DNA from 2 places in the Alteromonas sp. ABH4_456 genome. Region 2 is predicted to be linked to the other one. Evidence: predicted binding sites of a transcription regulator. Region 2 holds the regulator's gene; the other holds the start of a gene.

Region 1 (3,419 bases), on a different contig from region 2:
AAAACCGGCGCAGTATTACTGAGTGGAACGAAAGCGGGATCAAAAAAGCAGACGGCAGTGCGCTGGGTAACAGTGATGAGAAAGGATATGTCGTTGTACCTGCCGGTCATAACGGTCCGGCGTTCATTGCCTATCACAACTTCCGAATTATTATGCGCTGGAACAATTCTGAATTCTACGCCATCGCCGTAGGTAAGCTGGCTGACCAGATTGCCGGTGAAGCCGGTATTGATAAAGCGTTACCGGAATTACCGGCTTATACCAGGGATGACATTTTGAAACTGCAAACAGCGCTGAATGCTTCCGGTTACAATGTAGGTAAACCCGACGGTATTATCGGACCGGCAACCCGTGCAGGGCTCCGCGAATATCAGTTGGCCAGCAACCTGATTGCTGATGGTTTTCCGGGACTGGATGTGATGAAAGCGATTGGTGTGTTGCCGGATGTACTCAAAGAGAGCGACGGCAATAAAGAAAGCGAGTAGCTGGATCCGGATACGGTCAGTTCACAGAGCACGGGCGTGCTCTGTGAACATTGTAACCGTACAGCTTAGTACATGTGCTGTCCGCCGTTAATGGACAATGTAGAACCGGTAATAAATCCGGCTTCATCGCCTATTAAGAACATAACACTGCGGGCGATGTCTTCAGGTTTCCCCAAACGACCCACCGGAATTGTTGCAATGATCTTCTTCAATACTTCTTCCGGTACCGCACGCACCATGTCAGTATCAACATAACCCGGCGCAATAGCGTTTACGGTTACACCTTTACCTGCACCCTCAAGTGCCAGCGCTTTAGTAAAACCATGAATACCGGACTTAGCTGCCGCATAGTTAACCTGGCCATACTGACCAGCCTGACCGTTAACCGAACCAATATTAACAATGCGACCAAAACCACGGGCGCGCATTGAATCAATCACTGAGCGACACGTGTTAAAACAGGAAGCGAGGTTAGTTTGAATAACGGCATCCCATTGCTCAAAATTCATTCTGTGCATGGTGCCGTCCCGGGTGATCCCGGCATTGTTGATTAGAATATCCACCGGACCATAATCTGTCGCGATTTGGTCAATTGCTTCTTTCGTTTTCTCAAAATTCGAGACATCGAACTTAAATGAAGGTATGCCAGTGCGTTCAGTAAACGCCTTAGCCGCTTCATCGTTACCACCATAATTTGCCACAACAGTGTAACCCGCATCTTTCAACGCTACACAAATTGCTTCACCTATTCCCCGGGTGCCACCTGTGACCAGTGCAACTTTGCTCATTTCGTCTCCCTCAAATGTTGACTCATATTTGTACAACAATTCTATATAAGCATGCTTGATGAGATGTTGACAACGGAAACCTGAAGACTTTTTGCGCGGGGTCAATGCCCGTGTCCAGATGAATGACTATAGTGAATAAGAAACTTCTTACTTATCATGCAGTTGAAAAAATGAACAAGTATTTAGCTATTAACTGGTCAGAGGATCTCTTTTAATAACAAATACTTGCATAATAATTGCAGCACGTAAATTAGTTGTATACACCGTTCAAACATGATTAAAGTTGTAAGACGGGTACAATAGTTCAGGAGCAACCACCCGTTTATTTTCTCGGCTTCATTGAACGTCCGGCTTCAGCTTCCATCGGATTATCAGGCCACCGGTGTTTCGGATATCGTCCTTTCATTTCTTTCTGCACAGCAAGATAACTACCCTGCCAGAAGCCGGCTAGATCCGATGTCGTTTGTACTGGTCTTCCCGCAGGAGACAGCAACTCCAGCGTAATGACTTTTGCGCCGTCTGCAACAGTGAACGTATCTGCACAACCAAACATTTCCTGCAGTCTGACCGGAAGCACGACTTCGCCGTTTGACCGGTAGACCAGTTTCCTTTTTTCACCGGAAGGCACGGTGATGCTCAGTGGCAAAGCATTGTCCATGGCGTGTTGCTGGCTCCAGGGGAGTGACTGGTGTAGCAGTGTCGCCCAGGACAGGCCGGCAAGTTGCTCCCAACTTTTAAACGAAGATAATCGTGCGGAAATATCACTACGGTCCAGAAGCGACAATGGTGACTCAGGGTCTTTCCATACCGGCGGGCTGTCGAAAGCTTGCGGTTGATGTAAGTCACACCCGCAGGCCATTTGATACCGGTACCACCATTGCCAGTCTTTTTCACTGAAAGGCCACGCGGATAACGGCAATCCTTCCAGCAACGATACCCAGGCCTCACCGCGAATGCGGGCCGGCACGTTAGTTGCCGGTTCACTGCTTAACACTATTTCATGGAAACCTTCGGTTTTGCGCGCTTCCATTTGCTTCTTCTGACTGTTGTACGTCACCGTATCTTTAAGTTTGAAAGCCTGCGAATATAACTGTCTTAATAAGGTTTCATTAACAGGTTCGGCCTGACGAATGATCACGTCAGAGCCGTTAACCTGCCCTTCCTTAACCACCAGCCAGTCAGACTTTTCAATCATGCCTTCAGGCAGAGCAGCACCCCGGCCATTGGCCAGCTTATAATCACTACCCTGCTTACGTTTCGCAACCCGCTCAGGAAAAGCCAGCGCGAGACACACTGCAACAGCTTCACCATTTAACTTCCGGGGCTTTGCTTTCAGTGAGATGCCAAGTGCAGATGCAAACCGCGAGGCCCTGGCTTTCAAACCGGATAACTGGGGTTCTGCCAGTTGTTCAAGCCAGGCTGATACGTGAAATTGCCGCTCAGAAGCTGAATGCTCTTCACAGGCAGCCGCCACATAACAGGCAACATCCTCCAGTTCAGGCAAACGCGTCTGCGCTCCGGCTTCTTTTGCCTTCACTAACATATTTGCCAGAGCCGGGGGCACCGATAATTTGTTAAGTCCGCGACCATGTGCTGTTAACGTACCATCGCGGTCTACGGCACCGGCTTGTTGCAGGCGGTGTAATGCTGCTGCAGATTGCGCCTGAGAAGGAGGCGTCAACATGCGCATATTATGCAATTCAGTTCCCCAGGCCAGCGCATCCAGAGTAAGCGGGGAGATATCTTCACGCAAAATTTGTGGCAGCGGGTATTTTGCCAGTCTGTCATGCTGCTCTTTCGGCCACATGCGATACACTTTCCCGGGCCCCAGGCGCCCTGCCCGTCCCTTGCGCTGAATAGCCGATGCCTGTGAAATCATCTGCGTATTCAGGCGGGTAAATCCGGTGGGAGGATGGTAATTAGCGACGTTTTCAAGACCGGCATCTATGACTACTTTAATGCCTTCAATCGTCAGGCTGGTTTCGGCAATATTAGTAGCAAGAATGATTTTTCTCATTCCCCGGCTATCCGGTAAAATAGCGGCAGTTTGCCGTTGTTTACTCAACGCGCCATACAGAGGATGCACCACATATTCAGATGCATTCAGTCGCTGCTCCAGCAAGGTGGCAACTTTGTTAATCGCGCC
Region 2 (3,419 bases):
CGCCGTCTTCAATCATATTGAAGTCTTCGATGGCTTTGCCAACATGTCTGCGAAGTCTTTTCTGCAACTTGTTAAAGTTGTATTTTTGTTTACTTTGCGCACTGTGACTGGCGTTGTCAGATGGCGTAGATGTTACTTGATTCATGGCACTTCAGAATTGGCTGGAAAGATAAAAGTACCATTATACAAAAGCAGACGGAATGCTGCTACACAAGCAGCATTCCGTTATCGCGCATTTACTTAACCGGAGACGTAAAGCCGTCAGGTTTAACCGCAAGCACATCGCAATTCAGGTTATCAATAACATGCTCTGCTGTATTGCCCAAAAAGGCGGCTGATATGCCTGTACGTCCCACGGTACCGATGACGACGAGTTCTGCATCCAGCTGTTCAGTCACTTTCGGAATGGCTATATCAGGTAATCCCTCAACAACATGGCAATTTGCTACGCCGATCCCAAATTTAGCGCTGTGGTTTTCCATTTCCTGAACATGATGATTGCGCACAGCATTATGATACGTCTCAGGATTGAAATCGGGGATCTCAATGGCGATATTCAGTGGGGCAGAAGGATAGGCATTAACCAGATGTACCTGACCGCTCAGTAACTCTGCATAATCCTTTGCGATACCGGTCAACTTGTCATTCAGTTGTGCATGTTCTTTGTCTTCTGTACCCACATTGACTGCCGCAACAATATTACCGTGTTCAGGCCAGGCATGGGCTTTGACAAGTAAAACCGGAGCCGGACATTTTCTTAGTAAGTGCCAGTCTGTTGGTGTAAAGAGCACTGATGCAAAATCATCGTGTTTGCGGGTAGCTTTAACGACCAGGTCAACCTGACGGTTAATGGTGTAGCGGGTAATGGCTTCGTAACGTTTATCACTCCACTCAACAGCAACCTTTACATCATAATCATCGTAGCGGGTCAGATTTTTTTCTGCCCAGGCAATACGGTCTTTGGTTACCGCATCACGCACGGCTTCACGCTCACTGCGGGTGAGCATTGTTGTCATGGCATAAGAAAAGTCGTATACAACAAGCAGTGCGTGTACTTCTGCACCGGTTTTACGGGCAATTTCGATGGCTCTTGAAAGGGCAGGTTGTTCAGGGTTGTCGGCCTGAACGACGGCGAGAATACGTTTGCAGGTGATCATGGCGTCTCTCCTTATTGATGAAGACAATAATACTGCCTTCATCTTTAGTATAAGACTTACAGCAGGAGAGACCTTGTTTCAGATCAATATTTCAACGGGATCTTAATCCACGCAAAGAGTAGGAATGTCCATAGAGTGCAGCTTTTTATCCATAGCCGCAAAATCCAGAACAGTAATGAGCTTCCCGTCTACTTTGATAATGCCTTCTTTCTGGAAGCGGGTCAGTAAGCGGCTGATCGTTTCTACCGTTAAACCGAGATAATTACCGATTTCGTTGCGGGTCATACTCAGATTGAACTGACGGTGAGAAAAACCCCGTTCTTCAAACCGACCGGACAGATGGGCGATAAAATAAATCAGACGTTCTTCTGCCGTCCGTTTATTCAGCAGCATCATCATTTCGTGATCCTGCTTAATTTCAGCACTCATAAAACGCATGATCTGATGGCGCAATTTTGGGAATTGCTCAGACATTTTTTCAAGGGTGGAATAGGGAAGCTCACACACCATGGCAGTTTCCAGCGCCTGAGTATAACTCTGGTGAGTGTCGTCACGTAAACCGTCAAAACCGATAATATCGCCAGGGAAGTGGAAACTGATAATTTGCTCTTCACCTTCTTTATCGGTGACAAAAGACTTAAATGAACCTGCCCGCACGGCGTACAGAGAGGTAAATTTATCGCCGGCTTCTACCAGGGTGTCGTGTTTATGCAAAGGTTTTTTGCGTTCAATGATGTCATCCAGTGACTCAATCTCAGTTTTGTTGAGGGCCACAGGCAGACACAGATGGCTGAAACTGCAACTCTGGCAGTGTATAGAAAAATCCGAACGTTTTTGCATGCTCACTTCCCGCTGTTTGCGATAATTCTAATGTATAGTACTTAAAGCCTGCCACAACAGCAAAAATGCGTACAACAGCAAACTCAAAGCAATGATTTGACGAACTACGGGTTGTCTGAAACCTGAGGAAAGCCAGTCTGCACCTGCCCGGACAGCCAGCAACGCCGGTAGCGTTCCTAAACCAAAACCGGCCATGATTACAGCACCGGATATTGCCGTCCCTGAAGCCAGTGCCCACGTCAGGGTGGAATAAACCAGTCCACAGGGCAACCATCCCCAAATCATACCATAGGGAAAGGCGCTAATAGGAGACCTGAAAGGTAAAAACCGTTTCGACAGCGGCTGAATTCTCTGCCAGAGTTTACTGCCGAGGGCTTCAACAGCGGTCAGGCCACGCCACCAGTTACCCAGATAACAGGCCATGGCAATCAGCATGATGCCACTGAATACAGCGAGTACGGGGCCGGTCACCGGTACAGCATCTTTTGCTATCTGCCCGATACCGCCGGTTACAGCGCCGGCAAGTATATAGCTGAATATACGACCAAAGTTATAGCTAAGCGCATAGGGTAAAGGGGATGAGCCTGCCGGCGTGGCGGCAGACAGTGCCAGCGATACGCCGCCGCACATTCCCACACAATGAACGCCTCCGCCCAGCCCGACCAGCAAGGCAGAAAAAAACGACAGATCACTCATTGAGTTTTTTTCGTTCTTCGGCCAGCTTTTTTTCTTCAGGAGATAAATCATCATCGAAAAGAATACTGTAGCCCTGGCGATCCAGGTCTTCAAACTGGTTCGATTTTACTGCCCAAAAAAATACGCCGATGGCAATGGCCACAATAATCACAGCAAGGGGAATAAGGACGTAAATTATACTCATAGCGTTACTTTAACAGTCTCGTCGAATTAGTTACTACCAGAATACTACTCAGGCTCATACCAATCACCGCCATCCACGGCGTCAGGATGCCGGATACTGCAAACGGCAGGATAACCAGATTGTAGCCTACGGCCCATCCCATATTCTGCCTGACTGTCGCTTTTACTCTTCTGGCCATCAGAGTAAGGTGTCCGAGTACAGCCAGCTTATCATTTAATAAAATCACATCTGCGGCACTTTTTGCGATATCCGTGGCATTACCCACTGCAATGCTAACATCAGCCGCTGCCATCACCGGCGCGTCGTTAATACCATCACCCAGCATCATGACATGACGGCCCTGCCGCTGAAGGGCTGTCACGGCGTTTAATTTATCTTCAGGGCTGTTCCCGCCTGTGGCTTTGTCTACAGGTAAATTCTTTGCAATGTCGTCAACATTTTGCTGAATATCGCCACTCAGAATTATCCGCTCCAGTTGCGCCAGTTTGCTCAGGCTGTCTGCGGCATCCGCTTTAATTTTATCTGCTACACGAAAGGCGGCA

The links. The regulator FNR, encoded in region 2, switches genes on or off when oxygen is low (the NO sensors DNR and NnrR bind a similar motif). The targets are predictions, from matches to a motif close to TTGATCTAGATCAA.
Region 1: the regulator FNR is predicted to act here: its motif matches at 1,365-1,378, upstream of phbB (acetoacetyl-CoA reductase).

The regions. Positions count from the first base shown of each region.
Region 1 is NZ_JBSWXO010000009.1:55,547-58,965, reverse strand. Features, by position in the region: gene ACXAG2_RS14275 (lytic murein transglycosylase) at 1-485, shown strand, start outside; gene phbB (acetoacetyl-CoA reductase) at 551-1,273, opposite strand; gene hrpB (ATP-dependent helicase HrpB) at 1,596-3,419, opposite strand, start outside.
Region 2 is NZ_JBSWXO010000001.1:61,501-64,919, reverse strand. Features, by position in the region: gene ttcA (tRNA 2-thiocytidine(32) synthetase TtcA) at 1-145, opposite strand, end outside; gene uspE (universal stress protein UspE) at 237-1,157, opposite strand; gene fnr (fumarate/nitrate reduction transcriptional regulator Fnr) at 1,260-1,997, opposite strand; gene ACXAG2_RS00290 (sulfite exporter TauE/SafE family protein) at 2,025-2,693, opposite strand; gene ccoS (cbb3-type cytochrome oxidase assembly protein CcoS) at 2,686-2,877, opposite strand; gene ACXAG2_RS00280 (heavy metal translocating P-type ATPase) at 2,882-3,419, opposite strand, start outside.